4 regions of the Mesorhizobium captivum genome follow, and region 4 is predicted to be linked to each of the others. Evidence: predicted binding sites of a transcription regulator. Region 4 holds the regulator's gene; each other region holds the start of a gene.

Region 1 (6,042 bases), on a different contig from region 4:
CGTAGCCGCGATAAAGCGTTCTGAAATGGAAGGTTGCGCCGGTCCGCTGGGATTCCGATCCAAGGACGTCGCGCAGCGAGGCGCGTGGCTCGACATGGAATTTCCGCAGCCAGCCGCGCAGCAGGGCCCGGAACCAGCGCGGCAGGCCTTCCTGCTGGCCGAAATCGACGACATGCAGCGAGCCGCCGGGAGCAAGCGCGGCGAGCGCTGCCGAGACGGTCTTTTCCCACCCAGGGATCATCGACAGTGAATAGGAGACGAAGACGCGGTCGAAGCGCGCGGTGCCGAAAAGCGCCTTAGCATCGAAGTCGGTGGCGTCGCCGCGAGCCAGGGTGACCCGAGCGGCGAGACCTTCGCGGGCCATAGCGGCGTTCGCCGTTTCCAGCATCTCGGCCGAGATATCGAGGCCGAAAAAGCGGGCGTTCGGATAGCGGCAGGCGGCAAGCACGATGTTGCGGCCGGTGCCGCAGCCGAGTTCCAACACGGTGCCGCTTTGCGGCATGTCGAGCCCTGCAATCAGCCGGTCGCGGCCGAGCAGGTAGTATTTGCGGGTCAGATCGTAGATGTGGCGCTGCCAGCGGTAGACGCCATCCATCAACTCGGCATGGCTGGCCGGCAGCTCCGTCGTGCTCATGCGGCGCGCTTCACATAGAGGTGGAAGCCGCCATAGATGGCCGAACGGTCCCTTGCCGAGAATTCGCGCGAGGCCTCGGTCTCATAGTGCCACTGGTCGAGCAGGGAGTTGGAGACGCGGCCCGGCAGCAGGCTGGGCTCGGCCGCGGTGCGGAAGATCACGCGGGCGCCAACCGATGCCGTGCGGGTGATCTCGGTCCACAAATCGTTGAGCAGGTCGTCGGTCATCCAGTCCTGCGCGTCGAGCAGGACGAAGCGGTCGACCGAGCCCGCATCCTTGCCGGCCAGGAATTTGATCAGGTTGGCATGATGGATGGCGACGCGATCGATGTTGGCGCGGATCGTTTTGTAGTTGCCCGGCTCGAGATAGGCGGGCAGGGCTGCCTCGCCAGGTTCCGGATAGCGGCGGGCGAAGGCCTGCCAGGCGAAATAGTTGTTCTTCAGCGGAAAATCGCAGGCGAGCTTTTCCAGCCGCGCCTTCAGGACGCTCGCCATCGAGCCATCGCCGGAGGTGATCAGCGAATCGTACTGCGCCGGCGGGATGCCGAGGCCGAACAGCGAAGCCTTGCGCGATGTCGCCCAGCGCAGGAGCTTCTTGTCGAAGACCGGCGCCAGTTCCTCGTTGAAGAAGCGGCGCTGTTCGCCGATGTTCTCGGCCTTCATGATGCCGGCCGGGTCGACGCCGAACAGTTTTGCGACGCGATGACCCATGGCGATGAACAGGCCGAGCAGCCCGGTCTGGTAGAAGTTGCGGTCGAAGACCGCGATGCGCCGCCGGCCGCGCCAGTTCCGGCGCTCCCAGTAATGGCGGCTGACCGGATCGAGATGCGGCGCGACGAAGCGGTCGTAGGCTTCCGAATTATGGCTGGTGTCGGCGGCGCCGAAGAAGCGGAACAGGTCGCCCTGGGACGGCAGGTGGCGAACCGCTTCCAGTTTCATGCGGTTCAGCGCGACGTGCGCCGCGTTGAGGTCGACTGCGTCGATCCGGGCCGGCGAGCGGGAGAGGTAAGCCAGAACGTTGCAGCCGCCTGACGCGATCGTGACGACGCGATGGCCTGCGCCAAGCTGCATGGCGTCCATGTCGACGTCCGGATCCTCCCAGATCTGCGGATAGACGAGGCCGGAAAACAGGAAGGCGAAAAGCCGTTCGGAAAAGCCTTCCTTCGACAGTGCGCGGTTCTGATAGACCGCTTTTCCAACTTCCTTGCCGCGGCGATAAACGAGTTCTCCGGAAACATCCGACATGGCAAGGTGATTCCCCGTTTGCGTTAGCGCAAGCGGGTAGCGCAGCGTCATGACAGGCAGGTGACAGGCTGTTGACGGCAAGTTGCTCCAAGCGTGATACTCCGAGCCGACTGATAATTGCACTGGCCAGATGTTCTTCGCGGTCTCGAAGCCGCATTATCCGGCCTGAGGGTGGGGCGATGGGACGGAAGGTCATTGCGCTGGCCGTAGTGGGGCTGGTTGCGCTCGGCGGTTTTCAATTCGCGACTGGCGGCGTCAAGCCGAGCGTCGACTTTGTTGAGGCGAAGGCCCGTTGTTACGACGCAGTGGCGCGCGGCAAGGCTATACGCAGCGGATCACCCTTGCCGCAGTCGGAGGGGATCCAAACGTATCGGCTCATCGTGATGGACTGCCGAAACAAGGGCTTCCTTATCAACGCTAGCTACGAAGACGTGTCATTTTGAGTTGACGCGGATTCTACACTCTGCCGAACCCGCCGGGCGTCGGCGTGATGACGATGACGGCCTCGCCGGCGTCGAGCGTGGTCTGGTCGCAGGCCTTCAGAACATCGATCGAGCCGTCGTTGCGCCTGACCTTGGTCGAGCCGGCCTCGCCGTCGCCGCCACCATTCAGTCCCTGGGGCGGGCGGTTGCGGTGCGAGGAGAGGATGGCGCATTCCATCTTTTCCAGGAAGCGGATGGTGCGCTTGGTGCCGTCGCCGGCGTTCCACCTGCCCTTGCCGCCAGAATCCGCGCGGATGTGGAAATCCTCCAGCACGACGGGGAAGCGCAATTCCAGCACCTCCGGATCGGTTAGCCGCGAATTGGTCATATGCGTGTGGACGCCGGAGGTGCCGGCAAAGCCGCGGCCCGAATTCATCCGGCCGGCCGGCGAGCCGGAGCAGATCGTCTCGTAATACTGATACTGCCGGTTGCCGAAGGTGAGGTTGTTCATCGTGCCTTGCGCGTTGGCCAGCGCGCCCATGGCGCCGAACAGCGCGTTGGTGACGTGCTGCGAGGTCTCGACATTGCCGGCGACAACCGCCGCGGGATAGGCAGGCTTGAGCATGCAGCCGTCGGGGATGATGATGTTGATCGGTCGGAGGCAGCCGGCGTTCATCGGGATCATATCCTCGACCATGACGCGGAAGGCGTAAAGCACGGCGGCTCGCGCCACCGGCTCCGGCGCGTTGAAATTGTTCTTCATGACCGGCGAGGTGCCGGTGAAATCGACCGTCGCCTCGCGCTTTTCCCGGCCGACGCTGATCCTGACCTTGATCACCTGACCGGTGTCGGTGGGGTATTCGTAGTCCGAAGTGTCCGGCAGGCGCTCCAGCACGCGGCGCACGCTCTCGGCGGCATTGTCCTGGACATGGCCCATATAGGCCTCGACGACATCGAGGCCGAAATGCGCGACCATCTTGCGGAGTTCCGCCACGCCCTTTTCGTTGGCGGCAATCTGCGCCTTGAGGTCGGCGATGTTCTGGGCGGGATTGCGGGCAGGATAGGGGTGGTCGGTAAGGAGGGTCTCGAGTTCCCTCTCGCGGAAGCGGCCGCGATCGACGATGCGGAAATTGTCGAACAGCACGCCTTCCTCGTCGACCGTGGTGGCCAAAGGCGTCATCGAGCCGGGTGCGGTGCCGCCGACATCGGCATGGTGGCCGCGCGAGGCTGCCCAGAACAGGATTTCCTTGCGCGCATCGTCGAACACCGGCGTCACGACGGTGATGTCGGGCAAATGCGTGCCGCCGTTATAGGGCGCGTTGAGCGCGAAGACGTCGCCCGGATGGATGTCGCCTGAGTTCAGGCGGATGACGGTTTCGACCGAGCGGTCCATGGAACCCAGATGCACCGGCATGTGCGGCGCGTTGGCGACCAGCGCGCCGTGGCGGTCGAACACCGCGCAGGAAAAGTCCAGCCGTTCCTTGATGTTGACTGAATAGGCGGTGTTCTGCAGCGTCACGCCCATCTGCTCGGCGATCGACATGAAGAGGTTGTTGAAGACCTCCAGCATCACCGGATCGGCCTCGGTGCCAAGCGCCGCCTGCCGGCGCTTCCGTTCGATGCGCCTCAGGAGCACATGGTTCCTGGCTGTGATCTCGGCCTGCCAGCCCGGCTCGACGACGATGGTCTGGTTCGGCTCGATGATCAGCGCGGGGGCCGCCACCTTGTGACCGGGTTTCAGATCCTCGCGGCGGAAGATGCCGGCATCGCGCCAGCCGCCATCGGCGAAGAATTGCCGCGTCTGCCACGGGCTTGCCGCCTTGTCTTCGAGACTTGATTCATTTTCGTCGCGCGCAGTGGTGCTGACATCGCTGCCTTCGACGCCAACCGCCTCCACGATCATCGGCTTGTTTTCATAGACGAAGCCGAACTGCGCCTTATGGGCGGCCTCGAAATCGCCTCTGGCGCGGAAGATCGAGCCATGCTCGAAATTGACCGGCAGCGCCGTGTCGGTGCCGTCATAGCGGATCTGCAGGACCGGCTTCGAGGCGATAGCGGCTTCCGCAATGCCTTGCGCGGCAAGCTCGGCCGTGACGCCTTGACGCAATGCCGCAATCAGGTCCTCGATCGACACGCGAGACTCTTCGGCGAGAGGTTTGAGCAATGCCTGCTGGCGCGAGGCGAAAACCGTCGACAGCCCGATACCGTAAGCCGAAAGCAGGCCCGAGAAGGGGTGGATCAGCACCGCTTCCATGCCGAGCGCATCGGCGACGAGGCAGGCATGCTGGCCGCCGGCGCCGCCGAAGCAGTTCAAGAGATATTCGGTGACGTCATAGCCGCGCTGCACCGAAATCTTCTTGATGGCGTTCGCCATATTCTCGACGGCGATGGTGACGAAACCCTCGGCCACCGCTTCCGGCGCGCGTCCGTCGCCGATCTCGGCGGCCAAAGCCGCGAATTTTTCGCGCACGGTGCCGACATCGAGCGGCTGGTCCTGGCCGGGGCCGAAGATCGCCGGGAAGACATCGGGCTGCAGCTTGCCGAGCATGACATTGGCGTCGGTGACGGCCAGCGGTCCGCCGCGCCGGTAAGCGGCCGGACCAGGATTGGCGCCGGCCGAGTCCGGGCCGACGCGGAAGCGGCCGGTCTCGTAATGCAGGATCGAGCCGCCGCCGGCCGCGACCGTGTGGATGCGCATCATCGGCGCTCGAATGCGCACGCCGGCGACCTCGGTGTCGAAGGCGCGCTCGTAGTCGCCGTCATAGTGGGCGACGTCGGTCGAGGTGCCGCCCATGTCGAAGCCGATGACCTTGTCGAATCCAGCGAGCTTCGCCGTCTCGACCATGCCGACGACACCGCCGGCCGGGCCCGACAGCAGCGCGTCCTTGCCCTGGAACATGTTGGCGGCGGTCAGCCCGCCCGACGACATCATGAACATCAGGCGGGGGCCAGTGCCCAACTCGCCGGCCACTTTTTGCACGTAGCGCGACAGGATCGGCGACAGATAGGCGTCGACCACTGTGGTGTCGCCGCGGCCAACCAGCTTGATAAGCGGCGAGACCTCGTGGCTGACCGAGATCTGGCTGAAGCCGATCTTACGGCAGACCTTGGCCACCGCCTCCTCATGATCCGGATATTTCCAGGCATGCATGAAGACGATGGCGACCGCGTCGATGCCGTCGGCCTTGGCCTGCTCGATCGCCGGGCGGCAGGCGGCAATGTCGAGCAGGCGTTCGACGCAACCGTCGGCGCGCACGCGCTCGTCGATCTCGATCACCCGCTCGTAGAGCTGCTCCGGCAGGATGATTTCCTTGGCGAAGATATCCGGCCGCGCCTGATAGGCGATGCGCAGCGCGTCGCGAAAACCCTTGGTGATGAGCAGGAGCACGCGGTCGCCCTTGCGCTCGAGCAGCGCATTGGTGGCGACTGTGGTGCCCATCTTGATGTCGCCGATCCGGTCGGCGGGAAAGGCGGCGCCGGATTTTAGCCCAAGCAGGTCGCGTATGCCCTGGATGGCGGCGTCGGCATAGGCTTCAGGGTTCTCGGACAGGAGCTTGCGCGGGTGCAACTGGCCCTGCGGATCGCGGCCGATGATGTCGGTGAAGGTACCGCCCCGGTCGATCCAGAAATCCCATCTCGAGGTCACGTTGCCTCCCTTTGCGGTCGTGCGGGTCCAGGTTTTCATTGCCTTATCGATGCCAATACGTCAATATATTATCGATAAATCATCGGAAAGGCATCG
Region 2 (6,042 bases), on a different contig from region 4:
TAATAGGTGAGGAAGCGCCGCACCGAGGCCGCGCTTGCCGGCTTGGCCTCGACCCTCGCGATGACATCGACGGCGATGTCGGAGAGGTTCTTCACCTTGGCCTTCATGTCCTTGTCGGCGATCGAACCGGCTGCCGCCGTCAGCCTGTCGGCCGCCGGCTGCGCCTGCGCCAGCAATTCGCGCGCGAACGCCACCTGGCCGCCGCCGATCGAGCCGAGATCGAGGCCTTCAAACAGCTGCCGCGGCGCCAGTACGAAGACCAGCCCGGCAAAGACCAACACCGAGATCACCGCCGAGACCAGGAAGGGGAAATGGGTAAGGGTGCTGAGGCCGATCAGCAGCGCGGCCGATACGAGGCCCGCTACGATCCAGTTCCAGTCATTGCCGAACAAGCCGCGCATCATCAGCCTTAGTTATAGCCGCGCGCCGCGCGGAAGGCACCGGCGAGGTCGCCGCTGCCGTCGAAGACGCGTGCCGAGGTTGCCTTGGCGAGGCTGTCGAGCTGGCTCTTGTCGGCATCGCCGAAGGTGATGCCGAACACCGGAACGCGCAGGGGAGCCTGGCGCCATTGTGCCAGGAAAGGCTCGGCGCTGCCGTCGGTGCGGCCGTCCGTCATGATGACGATCGCCGGCAGATATTTCGTCAGGTCGGCGGTCGCCAGGATCTTCTGCAGCGCCTGCCCGGCGCAGGCATACATGTCTGTGCCGCCGCCGGCATGCTGTTCGGCCACCGCGCTGAGCAGCTGGCTTTGGCCAGCCGGGTCGCCCGTCGCGTCGAAAATGTTGCGCACAGCGCTGTCGAAAGGCAGCACGAAGATGTGGTCGGAAGGCGTCCACTGCACCAGCACCTCGCTCGCCTTTTCAGGCGTGAACAGGAACTGCGCGGCTTGCTGCAGTTGCGTCTCGCCCTCGTTTTCCATCGAACCCGAGAAGTCGAAGCAGAGCGCCGTCAGCGAAGGCTTGCGCAGGGCCTCCTGGTAGAGGTTGAGCGCCGTGCGGATCACCGCCGGCTCCGGCATGCGGATCGACGTCACCAGCTTGCCTGGATCGAAATTCCAGTCAGGCTCGGCCGTCGCCAGGACCGCCGCGCCGCCGAGCGGAAGCCGCCTTCCAGTATCGGCGATGCGCTTGCGCACCGCGTCCGACTGCAGGTACGCGAGCAGGTCGGAGAAGAATTTCTCGATCTCCGGGCCGCGCCCTTGGTCGATGAAGCCGAGCGGGGAATCGCCGACCGCGACGCCATCGGCCGGATAGATCGCATAGAGCGGCTGGTCGCCCATCTGCTTGAGCTTGTCGTTGGTCTCTTTGAGCGTCGCTTCGTAGTTCCACATCGCGTCATAGAGCGTGCCCTTGCGCGCGGAATCGACATAGAGGTCCGCCAACCATCCCGACGAGCCGGACGAGCGCTCGACGCCTTGCAGCAGGGCGCTGACCGTGTCGTGCACGGATGCGCTGTCGAGATCGCCTGGCTGGATCACTTCCTTGCCGCCGAGCGCGCTGGAGAGCATGGCGAGGTAAGCGCTGGCGCCGGAGTTGGACTGCGTCGCCGACGTCATCAGGAATTTGAGCTTGCCATCCTTCACCGCGGCAAGGATGTCCTTCATGAAGACGTCGTTGCCGATCCAGCCGAGCTCGGCGGCCTTGGATTTGCGCACGCCGAGGATAACCGGCATCTGCGCGATCGAGGTGAGGTTGCGCACCTTGCGGCCGGAATCGAACAGATCGACCCAGACGCTCGAGGCCGGCCACACCGCATCCTGGTCGAGCCCGCCGGGCTTCTGTAGGGCGAGCCCGATGTCGAGCGATCCCCGGTAGGATATGGTGCAGGTCGCGCCCTGCTTGGCGCAGAATTCCTGCACGATCGGCTCCAGCACCGTGTTTTCGGAGCCGGACACGATCGAGAATTTGACGTTGCTCGAATTGCAGGCAGCCAGCAGCAGCGAGACCGCCAGGACCAGAACCGACGTCAGCGATTTCGGCATCGAGGTTCCGTCAGCCCTGGGTGAGCGCTTTCTTGAGATCGGCAGTCATCTGGTCCATCTGCTTCTCGGCCTCGGCCCGCTTCTGGCGGCCTTCCTGCTGGACCTTGAGCACGCCCTGCACCGTGTCGATCAGGTCGCGGTTGGCTTGCGCCAGCGTCTCGACATCGATGATGCCGCGCTGCGCCTGCTCCTCGATGGAGATGGCCTGGTCCTTCATCATCTTCGATGTCTGACGGATCATCTCGTTGGTGGCGTCGGTCACCGTCTTCTGCAATTCGAGCGCCGACTTCTGGTTGGTGAGGCCAAGCAGGATGACCATCTTCTGCTTCCAGGCGGGCACCGTCAGCGCCGATGTCGCCTGCAGGTTCTCGATCAGCGTCTCGTCGCCGGCCTGGACGATCCGGATCTGCGGCATCTGCTGGATGCCGAGCTGGCGCGCCTGCACCAGATAGAAGACGCGTTTTTCCAGCCGGTCGAGCGCCTGCACCGCGTCCTGGTAGGTCTGCGCTTCGAGTGTGCCGCCGGCGTCGCCGGCTTTGGCGTCGGCCGCGGCTTTCAGCTTCGGCAATTCGTTGGCCCGGTAATCGTCGACGAACTTCTTGCCGGCCTGGACATAGGCATCGAGCTTGAGGATGGAGTCCTTGGTCTGCTCATGCAGGTCGTCGAGCACGGCAATGTCGCGCCTGAGCGTGTCCTTGTGGCGGTCGAGCTCGAGCCCGATGCGGTCGATCTGGCCGGCGACATCCTCGTATTTTTCCTTGAAGCGCTCGAGCCGCGCCTTGAACGAGGAGAACAGGTTGCTGAGAAACCCCTCTTCCTTCAGCGAGGCCGGGTCGAGGTTCTTGGCCTTCATGATGATGTCGGTGAGCAGCGTGCCGGTGTCGCCAAGGTCTCGGTTGCGGATCTGCGAAAGGATCTTGTCGGCATAGTCGCTGACCGTCTGCTGGGCGCGGTCGCCAAAGACCGAGATGGCGGCGCGGTCCCCGATGTCGATGCCGCCTTCGATCCTGGCGATCTCGCCCGGGCTTGCGGCAATGACAGGCAATTTCGAAGTGTCGTCGAGCAGAGTGATGCTGTTCTCGTCGGCCATTGAGACCTCTCCCTGAGTGAACAGCATCTCGATAGACAGTATGTGACAGTGATATGACGATGAAGCGGCACGCCGCTTCAGGTCGTGAAATAGGTTTCCTTTCAGCGCCTGCGCGATGGAAGCATGTTTCAGGCGGCCCGCCAGGGCCCCGCAAGCCATTGCCGCGCGATGGCAGCATCGACCTCGCCGAATTCATGGCCCGAGGCGACGATACGCGCATCGACCTCGGCGCCGCGCTCACTCAGCAGCGTTACCAGGGACGGGGCGAAGGGGCCGTAGGTCTGGTCGGCCGCGCCGGCGATGACCAGCACCCGCGTTCGGGCGAGGTTGGTTGCCGGCGCCTCGTCGAGCACCGGCATCGCCCTGAGCAACGCCGCCTGCCTCACCAGCCCGGGGTGAAGCAGCATCAGCGTGGAAACCAGATTGGCGCCGTTGGAATAGCCGAGGAAGGTCGCGCGCCCGAGGTCGAGCCCGTGGCGTCGCGCGGCTTCGGTTGCGAATTGAGCGAAGGCGGCCGTTTCCACGCGGATGCTCGACTGGTCGAAACTGGTCGGCGTGATTCGCTCGAACCAGCGGAAACCGTCCTCTTGGGCGATGCGGCCGCGCGCCGCGACAAGCGTCGCGTGCGGCGCGATCTGCCTCGCCAGCGGCGCCAGCGTCGTTTCGTCCACGCCAGATCCATGCAACACGAAAAGGCATTCGCCGCTTGCATTTGCCGGTACGAGCAAGCGATAGGGGAAAGGCAGATCATGGCGCAGCACGCTGTTTTTGTTGGCATGTTCGGACATGATCACATCCTTTTGATTTTACGGAGATTTCGCTGATTTGCCGGCTTCAAAACGGAATGTTTTCAAGCTCCGAGAAAGTTGATTGAACCGGGCGCATTTCAGACCGTTTCTGCGCCGATACACTCCCGACGGGAGGAATCGAAGCGGTGCGTCGGGGGTCGCATTGCTGGAGATGAAACACCAGCTCTGAGGCCTTTTGTCGATGACCATCCCCGTTTCTCAACGCGACACGCGTATCAACGATCGCGACACGCGTATCAAGGATCGCGATACGCGTATCAAGGATCGCGACACGCGTATCGATGTGCTGCGCGCGCTCGCCTTGCTGACCATTTTCGTCGACCATGTGCCGGGCACCGTCTTCGAAAACCTGACCTACAAGAATCTCGGCTTCTCCGATGCGGCCGAGGCCTTTGTGCTGATCTCCGGCATTTCGGTGGCACTCGCCTATGGCAGCAAGTTCAAGCCGGGCGGCAGGCTGCTGGCGACCCTGAAGATGTGGCGGCGCGCCGGCGTGCTCTATGTCACCCACATCGTCATCACCATGGCGGTGATCGCGATGTTCTGTGCCGCAGCGGTGTTTGCCCACCGGCCGGAACTGCTGAAGATGATCAACATCGAGCCGCTGATGCGCAACACGCCGGAGGTGCTGCTCGGCATCGTCACGCTTGGCCATCAGCTCGGCTACAACAACATCCTGCCGGTCTATGCGGCGCTGCTTCTCGCGGCGCCGGCCTTCGTTCTGTTCGTCAGCTACAGGCCGGTGGCGGCATTGACGGTGTCCGGCATGCTGTGGCTGGTCGCCGGCATCTGGCAGATCGCGCCGCCGAACTATCCCGAGCCGGGTCTCTGGTTCTTGAATCCCCTGTCCTGGCAGTTCCTGTTCAACATCGGCCTCGCGGCCATGCTGCACGTCAAGCGCGGCGGCGCCATCCCCGTAAACCGGTGGCTGCTGGGCTTCGCCGGCGTCTATATTGTCGGCGCGGCGATCTGGGTGCACAGCCCATTGTGGGGTCAGATCACCTGGTTCGACCTGCCGGTGGTGATCGGCGGCTTCGACAAGACCTTCCTGTCGCTGCCGCGATTGCTGCATATACTTTCGGTCAGCTACCTGATCGTCGCCCTGCCGGCCGTGTCGAACCTCTTCCGTGCCAGGCCCGACAATCCGCTGGCGATCCTCGGCAAGCGCTCGCTGCCGGTGTTCGTCGCAGGAACGGTGATCGCCATGGCGGCCCAGGTGCTGAAGCTGATCAATCCGGGCGGCCTCGCCTATGACACGCTGCTGATCGCCGCCGGGATCGCCATGCAATTCGCGCTAGCGCTGTATCTCGAATGGCTCGCCGGTCTCGGCCCGGCCCGCGCCAGGCCGGCACGCGAAGAGATTGCGCGCCCCACGTTTGGCGCGCAGCCTATACCGGCGAGGGTTGGCGGCTACTAAGGGCTTGTCAGGTTCTCGGCGCCGGGCCGGTGGAGGCCCTGACGACCAGCTCGACGCCCATCGTCTCGCGCCGCACCGCGCCGTCGAAGTCGAGGATCATGCGCGCGGCGCGCCGGCCGATCTCGGTGATCGGCTGGGCGATCGTGGTCAGCGGTGGGTCGCTTAGCGCGCCGTCCGGCACGCCGTCGAAGCCGACGATGGCAACGTCCTCCGGCACCTTGAGGCCTCGCCTAGTCAGCCATTCGATGGCGATCAGGGCCATCCTGTCCGACATCGCCAGGATGGCGGTCGGCTGTTCGCCGCCGGCGAAGATCGCTTCGAGGCCGGCCCTGGTGCTCTTCTCCTCGTTCTCGGTCTCGAAAATCGGCACCTTCGTCGTGTCGACGCCGAAGCGGGACAGTTCCTCGAAATAGCCGGCGAGACGATCGCGTGTGCCTGTATAGATCGCCGAGCGAACCATTTCCGGCGTGACGAAACCAGTGCGGTCCTCGCCGAGGGTCAGCGACAGCACCGCGAAACGGCGGTGACCGAGCTCCGCGAGATGGCGCGCGGCGAGCTGCCCGCCGGCGACATTGTCGACGCCAATCGCCGAAATGGTCTCATCGTGAAAGCCGAGCTCCAGCGCGACGAATGGCAGCCTGCGCTCGCGCGTCAGGTCGACGAGGCGCGAGCCGCCTTCGATGCAGAACAGGATGAAGCCGTCGACCAGCGCGCTCTGGATGTTCCAGGCAAGCTTTTCCTGGTT
Region 3 (6,042 bases), on a different contig from region 4:
GGGCGAAGCGCCTCGGCCGCTGTCTTGGGCACGATCGGGCCTTGCGTCTGACGCTGTCCGAATTCCCCGCCGCCGCCCGGATTTGTGTTCATGGCGCCCTACCGTCTGATCTTGCAACGAATCCCCTAGCCGAAGCGTAGGGGCAAATTTGGCAAAAATGACGGCAGGTGGCGGACCTGCCGGCTAGCTATCTGTTTGTGAGCAATCCCGGGCGGAAATCCGCTGCGTACTTTTCCTGGGATTGCTCCGGCTGACTGCTCAGCCATCGTAACGTTGGAAGACGAGCGAGGCGTTGGTGCCGCCGAAGCCGAAGGAGTTCGACAGCGCTACATCGATCTGGCGCTGGCGCGGCTTGTTCGGCACGAGATCGATCGCCGTCTCGCGTTCCGGATTGTCGAGGTTGATGGTGGCGGGGGCGATGTTGTCGCGGATTGCGAGGATCGAGAAGATCGCTTCCGCGGCGCCCGCGGCACCGAGCAGATGGCCGATCGAGGACTTGGTCGACGACATCGAAATCTTGGAGGCGGCATTGCCGACCAGCCGCTCGACGGCGCCGAGCTCGAGCGTGTCGGCCATGGTCGAGGTGCCGTGCGCGTTGATGTAGTCGACGTCGGCGGGCGAGAGCTTGGCCCGGTTCAGCGCGGCCGTCATGCAGCGGAACGCGCCGTCGCCGTCCTCGGCTGGAGCGGTGATGTGATAGGCGTCGCCCGTCAGGCCGTAGCCGGTGACCTCGGCATAGATCTTGGCGCCGCGCGCCTTGGCGTGCTCGAGCTCTTCCAGGACGACGACACCGGCGCCCTCGCCCATGACGAAGCCGTCGCGGTCGCGGTCATAGGGGCGCGACGCTGTCTCGGGCGTATCGTTGCGCTCGGTGGAGAGCGCGCGGCACGCCGCGAAACCTGCCATGGAAAGCCGCGTGATCGGCGCCTCGGCGCCGCCGGCCACCATGACGTCGGCATCACCCCATATGATCAGCCGCGCGGCATCGCCAATGGCGTGCGCGCCGGTCGAGCAGGCGGTGACGACCGCATGGTTCGGGCCTTTCAGCCCATGCCGGATGGAAACCTGGCCGGAGACCAGATTGATGATCTGTCCGGGGATGAAGAAGGGGCTGATGCGGCGCGGACCGCGCTCCTTCAGGATTATCGCGTTCTCGGCGATGCCGTCGATGCCGCCGATGCCGGAACCGATCAGCACGCCGGTGGCGCACTGGTCCTCATGCGCCTCGGGCTTCCAGCCGGAATCGGCCAGCGCCTCGTCGGCGGCCGCGATGCCGTAGAGGATGAAATCGCCGATCTTGCGCAGCTCCTTCGGCTCGAGCACGGCCTCGGGATTGAAGGTGCCGTTGGAGCCGTCGCCGCGCGGAACGATGTGGGCGATCTTGCAGGCAAGGTCGTCCACTTCGAATTCGGTGACGCGGCGGGCGGCGCTGCGGCCGGACAGCAATTCCTTCCAGCTATGCTCGAAGCCCATGCCGAACGGTGAAAGCAGGCCAAGGCCCGTGACGACGACTCGCCTCATCGCAGGTCCTCCCCGGTGATGCCCGCGGAAAGCCTCAGGCCGAGGCCTTGTCGATGTACTTCACGGCATCGCCGACAGTCAGGATTGTCTCGGCGGCGTCGTCCGGAATTTCGACGCCGAACTCTTCTTCGAACGCCATGACGAGTTCGACCGTATCGAGGCTGTCCGCGCCCAGATCGTCGATGAAGCTCGCCTGCTCCGTCACTTTGTCGGCATCGACGCCGAGATGCTCGATGACGATCTTCTTGACGCGCTCTGCGGTGTCACTCATTTGGGGCCTCGTCTTACGTTGTGTTGTCTTCGTTAGCGGGCGGAATGCCGCTAATCAAGCTGAAAGATGGTCTTGTGGGAAACGCAACGCCACAGGACCGGTTTTTGCCCGAACCGCCGGGTTGCCGGCCGCATTACACGAAAATGGGCGGGCGTCCAAGCCGAAATGGCTGTTTTCACAGCCGGACCTTGGTCGGTCAGATCATCGCCATGCCGCCATTGACGTGGATGGTCTGGCCGGTGACGTAGGCGGCTTCGTCAGAGGCGAGATAGGCGACCGCCGAGGCGACCTCGGCGCTGGTGCCCATGCGCCTGGTCGGAATCGCCGCCATGATGGTCTCTTTCTGCTTGTCATTGAGCTTGTCGGTCATGGCCGATTCGATGAAGCCAGGGGCGACGCAGTTGACGGTGATGTTGCGGGTAGCGATCTCCTGCGCCAGCGACTTGGAAAAGCCGATCATGCCGGCCTTGGAGGCGCAGTAATTGGTCTGGCCGGGATTGCCGGTGACACCGACCACGGAGGTGATATTGATGATGCGGCCGTGGCGGCGGCGCATCATCGGATGGGTGAGCTCGCGCGTGAGCCGGAACACCGCGGTGAGGTTCACTTCCAGCACCTGGTCCCAGTCGGCATCTGACATGCGCACGAAAAGGCCGTCCTTGGTGATGCCGGCATTGTTGACCAGGATGTCGACGCCTTCGAGGTCGGCCTCCGCCTTCTGGCCGAGCGCCTTGACCGCGTCGCGGTTGGTCAGGTCCGCCGGGAACAGTTTTACCCGATCGCCGAGATCGCCGGCGAGCGCTTCCAGCTTCTCCACACGGGTGCCGTGCAGGCCGACGATCGCGCCCTGGCTGTGCAGCACCCTGGCGATCGCCTCGCCGATGCCTCCCGATGCGCCGGTGACGAGCGCCTTGCGGCCGGTCAGTTCGAACATTTTTTCAACCTCGTTTTTCCGAATGCGCCGCAGGCGAACGCCGTTCCGTATACGTCAAATCGTCCAAACCATGCCAGAAATCTTCGGCGTTCAGGACATCCTCTTCGCCCCGCCGGATCCGCTCCACAACCTCGGATGCGAGGCGATAGTCCTCAACCGTGTCGGAATCGCGCAAGCGCTGGGCCTTGCTCCTGCCGGTCTTCGATGTGGGCATGCCGCACCTGTCGTTCGAACTCTTCCTCACCCAAGCGCCGCCAGCGCCGTCTCGACCTCCACCGCCGTGCCTATGGCGCCGGTGGCGATGTCGCGGTTGATGCGGCGCGCCAGGCCCGACAGCACCTTGCCGGCGCCGACTTCGTAAAGCGTCGCGATGCCGTTCTGGCCGAACCATTCCACCGTCTCGCGCCAGCGCACGCGCGCGACCACCTGCTCGACCAGGCGTAGGGCGATCTCGTCCGGATCGCTGGTGGGGGTGACGGTGACGTTGGAGACGATAGGAACCACCGGAGCGGCTTTCGCCACGCCGGCCAGCGCGTCGCGCATGACGTCTGCGGCAGGCATCATCATCGCTGAATGGAAAGGTGCCGAAACCTGCAGCATCAGCGCACGCTTGGCGCCCTTTTCGGTGCAGAGTTTCGCCGCCAGCTCGACGGCCGCCCTGGCGCCGGAAATGACCAGCTGGCCGCCGCCATTGTCGTTGGCGATCTGGCAGACGGAGCCTTGTCCCGCTTCCGCGCAGGCGGCTTCGACATCGGCCTGTTCGAGCCCGATGATGGCGGCCATGGCGCCCTCGCCCGCCGGCACCGCCGCCTGCATGGCATTGCCGCGAATGCGCAGCAGCCGCGCGGCATCGGCGACCGAAACGAAGCCCGCCGCAGCAAGGGCTGAATATTCGCCGAGCGAATGGCCGGCGACATAAGACACCTTGTCCTTCAGCGAAAAGCCGCGCGATTCCAGCGCCCTCAGCGCCGCCAACGACACCGCCATCAGTGCCGGCTGGGCGTTGGCGGTCAGCGTCAGCGTCTCTTCCGGCCCTTCCCAGATCAGCTTCGACAGCTTTTCGCCGAGCGCCTCGTCGACTTCTTGGAAGACGCGGCGCGCCTCGGGAAAGGCATCTGCGAGGTGCTTGCCCATGCCGACGGCCTGGCTGCCCTGTCCCGGAAAGGTGAATGCGACGGCCATTTCAAGGTCTCCAGCAACTGGTTTTTCCCTGCCTCTGGCGCAAGGCGGACGGCCAAGTCAAGCCCGCGGGCGCCCGTTCCGCGCCCATTTCGGCCGGAAAACCGGTCCGAGTCCCTGTTCCGAAAGGCTTTTTGACGATCACACCTGATGAAAACCGCTCACGAATCGTTTGCTGGCTCTTCTTATTTCCGCCACAGGCGCTAGCTTTGCGTGACATTTCGATGACAGTGGCGTGACGCGTGTGGAAGACGCGTAACATGGGCCGGGGAAGCGACGTGGCAAGGATCAGGAAAGGCGCGGCCAAACCCGCGCCGCAATTTTTGGAAGACGATCCGTCCACCGGCTACCTGCCGGGGCGACCCTGGCCGACCCTACGCTACGGGCTCACAACCCTGCTTACCGCCGCGCTTCTGGTGTTCGCCATAGAATGGATCGTGCGCGGCGACTTCTTCGGCACGGTGGACTTCTTCCTGCAGCCCTTCAAGCCGGGCTGGACCACGATCATCATCTTCGCGCTGGTGCTGATCGGGCTGGATGCCATACTTGGCCGCAGCCATCAGAGCCTGATGATCGTGGCGCCACTGACGCTGGCGCTGGCCTTCGTCGGCCACCAGAAGTCGCATTATCTCGGCGATCCGCTCTATCCGGCGGATTTCCTCTATGCCCGCCAGATCATGGCGCTGATGCCGCTTCTGGTGCGCGAGCGGCCCGGGACGGCCGTGCTGCTTGCAGCGGCGATCGTCGCCAGCCTGGCGCTGCTCGTCTATGGCTGGCGGCTCTGGCGCCGGCGCGTGCCGATCCTCAGCCGCAAGGGCCGGCTGGCGCGGCTGTCGCTGGCCGTGCCGCTCCTCGCCTTCTTCGTCTCGATCATGGACTACGCCACCTTCTCGTGGACGCGCGACAGGCTGCAGATCATCCCGATCATGTGGGACCAGAAGGAGAACTACGCTTCCAACGGCTTCGCGCTCGCCTTCGCGCTCAACGTGCCGATGGCGCATGTCTCTGCGCCGCCCGGCTATTCCGAAAAGACGATGGACGCGATCGCGCGTCCCGAGGTTGCAGCCTCGGTGCCCGATCAGAAGCCCGACATAGTCGTGGTGATGAGCGAATCCTTCTGGGATCCGACGGAGCTTCCCGGCGTCAGCATCAAGCCCGACCCGATCCCGACGGTGCGCGCGCTGCGCTCGGGCTCGATGTTCTCGCCGGAATTCGGCGGCATGACCGCCAATATAGAGTTCGAGGCGCTGACCGGCTTCTCCAATGCCTTCCTGCCGGCAGGCTCGATCCCCTACCAGCAATATGTGCGCACGCCGACCCCGTCGCTGGCGACCTTCCTGAAGAGCAAAGGTTATAGGGCGCGCGCCATCCATCCCGGCACCAACTGGTTCTGGAACCGGGGCGCCGTCTATGCCGATTTCGGCTTCAACGACTTCCGCTCGGAAGAAACGCTGCCGCCGATGGAAAAGCGCGGACCGCTGGCGTCCGACGCGGCGATGACCGACGAGATCATCCGCGAGGCCGATGCCAGCGAGCAGCCGGTGTTCCTGTTCGCGGTCAGCCTGCAGAACCACGGTCCCTACGAGCCCTACCGCTATTACAATCCGACCCATAAGGTCGAGGCGCCGATCAGCACCTGGGCGCGGGAATCGCTGCTCTCTTACGCCGAAGGCTCGGCCGATGCCGATCGCGGCCTGCAACGGCTGATCGACTGGGCAAAGAAGCGCGAGCGGCCGACCGTCATCGCCTTCTTCGGCGACCATCTGCCGCCGCTCGGCCCCGTCTATGTCGAGACCGGCTTCCTCAAGGACAATGTCGCGCCGCGCAGGGAGCCGACCCCCGAAGCCGCGCTCGATCACCACGACACGCCGCTGATCATCTGGTCGAACCGCTCCGGTCCGGTGGAGAACCTGGGCTCGGTGAGCCCGGCCTTCCTGCCCTACCATATCCTCACTACCGCGGGGATCACGCATCCCTACTATACCGGCTTCCTCGGCGCGCTGCGCGAACGCTATCGGGTGGTCGACCGCAACCTTCTGCTGTCGCCCTCCGGCGCGGCGACGCCCGACTGGGCGAGGCAGAAGAAGATCGATCCGGCGATCAACGATTTCCGGTTGATCCAGTACGACATGATGTT
Region 4 (6,042 bases):
GCGAGACGATGGCCGTCACCTTCGTCATCGGCAACGCGCATCGCATCAGCGCCTCGCTGTTCGCGCCGGGCACGACGATCTCGGCGACCATCGCCAACGAATTCACCGAAGCCGACGGCGATCTCTATACATCCTCGCTGGTGTCGCTCGGTCTGATCCTGTTCATCATCACCTTCATCATCCTCGCGCTCGCACGCTACATGCTATTGCGCATCGATAGCCGCACGGGAGCCTGACCGATGTCGACAGCCGCATCGCTCCACCAACGCCGCAAGCGCAAGAACGCCGTGATGATGGCGCTGTGCGTCATCGCGGCGGGCATCGGCCTCGCCTGGCTGGCGCTGATCCTCGGCGCGCTGCTCTACAAGGGGCTCTCCGGCGTCTCGCTTGCGGTGTTCACGGAAATGACGCCGCCGCCCGGCGACGCCGGCGGCCTGCTCAACGCCATCTACGGCAGCATCGTGATGACCATCATCGGCATCATCGTCGGCACGCCGATCGGCGTGCTCGCCGGAACCTACATGGCCGAATACGGGCGCTTCTCGCGTCTCACCACGGTGGTGCGTTTCATCAACGACATCCTGTTGTCGGCGCCGTCGATCATCGTCGGCCTGTTCGTCTATGAGCTGATGGTGCGGCCGATGGGCCACTTCTCGGCGATCGCCGGCGCGGTCGCGCTGTCGATACTGGTGATCCCCGTCGTGGTGCGCACCACCGAGGACATGCTCAACCTGGTGCCGAACGCGCTGCGCGAAGCCGGCACCGCCATCGGCGCGCCGCGCTGGGTGGTGATCCGTTCGGTCGCCTATCGCGCAGCACTTTCCGGCATCGTCACCGGCATTTTGCTGGCCATCGCCCGCATTTCCGGCGAGACGGCGCCGCTACTCTTCACCGCGCTCAACAACCAGTTCTGGTCGAGCAATCTCAACGCGCCGATGGCCAGCCTGCCGGTGACCATCTTCCAGTTTGCGCTCAGCCCCTATGAGGAATGGCAGCAGCTGGCCTGGACGGGCGCACTTATAATCACCCTGACGGTTCTCGGGCTGAGCATCTTCGCCCGCAGCCTTACCGGACGCAGAGAGGACAGATGAAACCGATGTTGTCCACCGACCTTAACGTAGCCGAGACGGCCGTCGAGAAGGCCAAGATCGAGGTTAAGAACCTCAACTTCTACTATGGCCAGTCGAAGGCGCTGAAGGACATCAACCTGTCGCTGCCCGAACGCAGCGTCACCGCCTTCATCGGGCCGTCGGGCTGCGGGAAGTCGACGCTGCTGCGCGTGCTGAACCGCATTTACGAGCTTTATCCGAAGCAGAACGCCGAAGGCCAGGTGCTGCTCGACGGCAAGAACATCCTCGACCGTTCGCAGGACCTCAACCTGCTAAGGACCAAGATCGGCATGGTGTTCCAGAAGCCGACGCCGTTCCCGATGTCGATCTACGAGAACATCGCCTTCGGCGTCAGGCTGTATGAGAAGATCAGCAAGGCCGAGATGGACAACCGCGTCGAGCAGGCGCTGAAGCGCGCCGCGCTCTGGACCGAGGTCAAGGACAAGCTCAACGCCAGCGGCCTCAGCCTCTCCGGCGGCCAGCAGCAGCGGCTCTGCATCGCCCGCACCGTGGCGGTGAAGCCGGAGGTCATCCTGCTCGACGAGCCGGCCTCGGCGCTCGATCCGCTGTCGACCGCCAAGATCGAGGAACTGATCGACGAGTTGCAGGCCGACTACACGATCGTGATCGTCACCCACAACATGCAGCAGGCGGCGCGCGTGTCGCGGCAGACGGCGTTCATGTATCTCGGCGAGCTGGTCGAGTTCGACCGGACCGAGAAGATCTTCACCTCGCCCCGCGAGAAGCGCACGCAGGACTACATCACCGGCCGCTTCGGCTGAGTTCATACGAGGACACCATCATGGCCCATACGGTCGCTTCCTTCGACGAGGACCTGAGGCAGATCAGCCAGCTCATCCGTGACATGGGCGATCTTGCCGGCTCCATGGTCGGCGCCTCGACCAAGGCGCTGCTCAATTCCGACAACGCGATGGCGCAGCGCGTGGTCTCCGACGACGCCATCATGGACGCGCGCCAGCGCGAGCTCGACGACCGCGCCATCACGCTGATCGCCAAGCGCCAGCCGATGGCCGACGACCTGCGCAGCGTGGTCGGCGCGATCCGCATGGCCGGCGACCTCGAGCGCATCGGCGATCTCGCCAAGAACATCGCCAAGCGGGTCGGCTCGGTCGGCGTCAGCGCTGCGCCACGCGACCTGTCGCACTCCATCGACTCGATGGCGCAGTTGGTGCTGATCCAGGTCCAGGGTGTCATCGAGGAGTACACGGCGGGCGACGCCACGGCGCTTGCCAAGCTCAGGAACGACGACGAGCGCATCGACGTCAAATACACATCCGTGTTCCGCGAGCTCCTGACCTACATGATGGAGGATCCGCGCAACATCACGGCCTGCACGCATCTCCTGTTCTGCGCCAAGAATCTGGAGCGCATCGGCGACCATGTCACCAACATCGCCGAGAACGCCTATTATGTGCTGACCGGCACCCAATTGCCCGCGAACCGTCCGAAGCAGGACGAGACGGCGATGTCGGCTCCGGCGGCGTGACAGCGAAGGTACCTGCCAAATGATCGCCCCACGCATCATGGTGGTGGAGGACGAGGAGCCGCTGGGGGTGCTGCTCCGCTATAACCTCGAATCCGAGGGCTACCAGGTCGAGGTGGTGACCCGCGGCGACGAGGCCGAGATCCGCCTGCAGGAGAACGTGCCCGACCTTCTGGTGCTCGACTGGATGGTGCCGGCGGTTTCCGGCATCGAGCTTTGCCGGCGCTTGAGGATGCGCCCGGAGACCGAGCGGCTGCCGATCATCATGCTGACCGCGCGCGGCGAGGAAAGCGACAGGGTGCGCGGCCTCTCGACGGGCGCCGATGACTACCTGGTCAAGCCGTTCTCGACGCCGGAATTCATGGCCAGGGTCAAGGCGCTGTTGCGCCGCGCCAAGCCGGAGGTGCTGTCCAGCGTGCTCAAGGTCGGCGACATCGTGCTCGACCGCGAATCGCACCGCGTCTACCGCAAGAAGAGCGAGATCAGGCTCGGCCCGACCGAGTTCCGGTTGCTCGAATTCATGATGCGGCATCCCGGCCGCGTGTTCTCGCGCAGCCAGCTGCTCGACAATGTCTGGGGCGAGACGATCTATATCGACGAGCGCACCGTGGACGTGCATGTCGGACGCCTGCGCAAGGCGGTCAACAACGGCCGTATGCCGGACGTGATCCGTACCATCCGTGGAGCCGGCTACGCGATCCGCGAGGATTGATCAGGCCACGTTCTTCCCGGCGGCGCCTGCTCGCGCCTGGACGCCCGGCGCGAAAATCTCCTGGTCGACGAAGCTCAGCGCGCGCATGGCGCAGCCTTCGCGGATCAGCGGCAATTCGTTCGGCTCGGTGTCGAAGGAGATCGATTTGGAGTGCTGGCCGCCGGCGGTCTGGGCGATGGCTTCCCGCAGCGCCGGCTCGATCAGGTCGAAAGCCGCCGCGCTGACGCCGACCATGGCGACCGGCGCCGGGTCGATCAGCGCGAACAGGCTGCCCAGCCCAAAGCCCAGCGCCTCGCCCGCCCGGCGATAGGCCTCGCGCTCCGGCCCGTCTTTTTCACGCGCCTTCGTGGCAAGAGCCCGCATGTCGGCATCGCCGACGTCGACCGGCTCGGCGTCCTCGCTCATCTTCATGGCGCTGCGCCAGATGGCGTAGTTGCCGGCATAGGCCTCGACGCAGCCGCGGCGCCCGCAGCGGCAGAGCGCGCCGCCGGGACGGTGGATCATGTGGCCGAACTCGCCGCCTGAGGAATGTGTGCCGGTGAACAACTCGCCTTTCAGCACCAGCCCCATGCCGATGCCGTGCGAGAGCAGGATGGCGATGAAATTGTCGCGATAGCGGTCGGGGTCGCGCCATTGCAGCGCCACCGCCATCATGTTGCAGTCGTTCTCCATGGTGGCGGGAATGCCGAATTCATGCTCCAGGATGTCGGCGAAAGGAATGTCGGTCAGCGGCGTGATCGGCGACCACAGCATGGCGCGGGCATGGGAATCGGTGATGCCCTGGATGCCCATGGCGATGCGGGCGACGCTGGCGACATCGAGATCGGGGTCTTCCAGCCGACGCCGGACGATCGCCGTGCATTCGCCGATCAGCTCGTCGCGCGGCATGGTGAGGGTGTCGAGGCGCCGTTGCTCCTCGGCGATGACCTGGCCGGCATAGTCGATGACGGCGACGGAGAGGAAATTCAGCGACAGCACCACCGTCACCACCGCGGCCGCCTCGGGGTTGAGGGCGAGGCCGACTTGCGGCCGGCCGCGCTTCAGCGACGCGGTCTCGCTCGGCTTGCTCTCGGCCAGGATGCCTTCATGGATGAGGTCCGCTGAGATCGCCGAAATCGTCGAGTGGCTGAGCCCGGTGGTCGCGGCGATTTCCGTGCGCGACGGCTGGCCGGCCCGGCGCACGGCCGAGAGCACCATGGCGCGGTTGCGCCGGCGCAGGTCGTCGTGGCGGATTCCGACCGACATCCTTTCCTTCCTCCCGGGCGTCGCGGCCTTCTCATCATGCCATGGGCCGTCGCCGACGTGCCAGGATACTGGCAGAAGCTGCCGGGGCTGTCATTATTTATTGCGGGTCTCGAAAAAAAGTCTGCGGCACCTCAAGAACCATCATAATCGCAGTTGACAGCGCTTCGGCGTTGGATCAGTGTTTTTTCGAGGCTCGAAAAAAAGCCTCTGTGTCCGGCCTTCGGGCCAGTCTGGGTCGCGCCGCAAGGCGGCGCAGGGAGGAAAATCATGAAGAGTTTCGCAGCCGCCATGCTGGCGGGTGTCGCCATGTCGCTGACGCTGGCGTCGGTCGCAGAGGCGAAGGACAAGGTGGTCGGGGTTTCGTGGTCGAATTTCCAGGAAGAGCGCTGGAAGACCGACGAAGCGGCGATGAAGAAGGCCATCGAGGCCGCCGGCGACAAATATATCTCGGCCGACGCGCAGTCCAATCCGGGCAAGCAGCTGACCGACGTCGAGAGCCTGATCTCGCAGGGCGCCAACGCGCTGATCATCCTGGCGCAGGACGCTTCCGCGATCGGCCCGGCGGTGCAGAAGGCGCTGGACGAAGGCATTCCGGTGGTCGGCTACGACCGCCTGATCGAGAACAAGGACGTGTTCTACCTGACCTTCGACAACAAGGAAGTCGGCCGCATGCAGGCCCGCGAGGTGTTCAAGGCCAAGCCCGAAGGCAACTATGTCTTCATCAAGGGCTCGGGCGCCGATCCGAATGCCGATTTTCTGTTCTCCGGCTCGATGGAAGTGCTGAAGGAGGCCATCGACAGCGGCAAGGTCAAGAATGTCGGCGAGGCCTATACCGACGGCTGGCTGCCCGCCAACGCGCAGAAGAACATGGAGCAGTTCCTGACCGCCAACGACAACAAGGTCGATGCCGTCGTGGCGGCCAATGACGGCACCGCCGGCGGCGTCGTCGCGGCGCTGACGGCTCAAGGCCTGGCCGGCACCGTTCCGGTCTCCGGCCAGGACGGCGATCACGCGGCGCTCAACCGCATCGCGCTCGGCACGCAGACGGTGTCGGTGTGGAAAGATGCGCGCGAGCTCGGCAAGAACGCCGCCGAGATCGCCTCGCAGCTCGCCGACGGCAAGAAGATGGGCGACATCGCCGGCGCCAAGGACTTCACGACGCCTGGCGGCAACACCGTCAAGTCGCTGTTCCTGACCCCGGTCGCGATCACCAAGGACAATCTCAACGTCGTCATCAACGCAGGCTGGATCAAGAAGGACGAGGTCTGCGCCGGCGTTGCCGCCGGCAGTGTCGCGGTCTGCAATTAAGCCGACCGACGTCTGTCCAAATCCTGACGCCGCGGCCCAAAGCCGCGGCGTTCCTCAAAATGGCTTTCCCGCTTCGAATGAGCCGGGGAAGACATTGGAGCAGCTCATTGTTCAGCAGGATAGTCGAACTGCTGCAGCCGTTTGTTTCCACGCAATTCCGGACG

Evidence for each region. Region 4 encodes PhoB, which activates phosphate uptake and scavenging genes when phosphate is short. Its sites were predicted from a motif close to TGTCATNNANCTGTCAT; they were not measured.
Region 1: RFM40_RS10640 (BtaA family protein) is a predicted target of PhoB. The motif match lies at 1,939-1,955, and genes of this name have one in related genera.
Region 2: RFM40_RS30310 (toxic anion resistance protein) is a predicted target of PhoB. The motif match lies at 3,114-3,130, and genes of this name have one in related genera.
Region 3: RFM40_RS08750 (LTA synthase family protein) is a predicted target of PhoB. The motif match lies at 4,119-4,135, and genes of this name have one in related genera.

What each region holds. Positions count from the first base shown of each region.
Region 1 is NZ_JAVIJB010000009.1:117,793-123,834, forward strand. Features, by position in the region: gene RFM40_RS10635 (class I SAM-dependent methyltransferase) at 1-634, opposite strand, end outside; gene RFM40_RS10640 (BtaA family protein) at 631-1,929, opposite strand; gene RFM40_RS10645 (hypothetical protein) at 2,058-2,321, shown strand; gene RFM40_RS10650 (hydantoinase B/oxoprolinase family protein) at 2,335-5,946, opposite strand; gene RFM40_RS10655 (winged helix DNA-binding protein) at 5,891-6,042, shown strand, end outside.
Region 2 is NZ_JAVIJB010000056.1:22,981-29,022, forward strand. Features, by position in the region: gene RFM40_RS30300 (5-bromo-4-chloroindolyl phosphate hydrolysis family protein) at 1-401, opposite strand, end outside; gene RFM40_RS30305 (substrate-binding domain-containing protein) at 410-1,981, opposite strand; gene RFM40_RS30310 (toxic anion resistance protein) at 1,992-3,071, opposite strand; gene RFM40_RS30315 (alpha/beta hydrolase) at 3,200-3,859, opposite strand; gene RFM40_RS30320 (OpgC family protein) at 4,062-5,297, shown strand; gene RFM40_RS30325 (LacI family DNA-binding transcriptional regulator) at 5,305-6,042, opposite strand, start outside.
Region 3 is NZ_JAVIJB010000007.1:87,463-93,504, forward strand. Features, by position in the region: gene mltG (endolytic transglycosylase MltG) at 1-92, opposite strand, end outside; gene fabF (beta-ketoacyl-ACP synthase II) at 259-1,521, opposite strand; gene RFM40_RS08730 (acyl carrier protein) at 1,556-1,792, opposite strand; gene fabG (3-oxoacyl-[acyl-carrier-protein] reductase) at 1,989-2,726, opposite strand; gene RFM40_RS08740 (hypothetical protein) at 2,731-2,901, opposite strand; gene fabD (ACP S-malonyltransferase) at 2,967-3,908, opposite strand; gene RFM40_RS08750 (LTA synthase family protein) at 4,166-6,042, shown strand, end outside.
Region 4 is NZ_JAVIJB010000003.1:90,030-96,071, forward strand. Features, by position in the region: gene pstC (phosphate ABC transporter permease subunit PstC) at 1-236, shown strand, start outside; gene pstA (phosphate ABC transporter permease PstA) at 240-1,091, shown strand; gene pstB (phosphate ABC transporter ATP-binding protein PstB) at 1,088-1,891, shown strand; gene phoU (phosphate signaling complex protein PhoU) at 1,909-2,616, shown strand; gene phoB (phosphate regulon transcriptional regulator PhoB) at 2,636-3,325, shown strand; gene RFM40_RS04485 (ROK family protein) at 3,326-4,570, opposite strand; gene xylF (D-xylose ABC transporter substrate-binding protein) at 4,838-5,878, shown strand.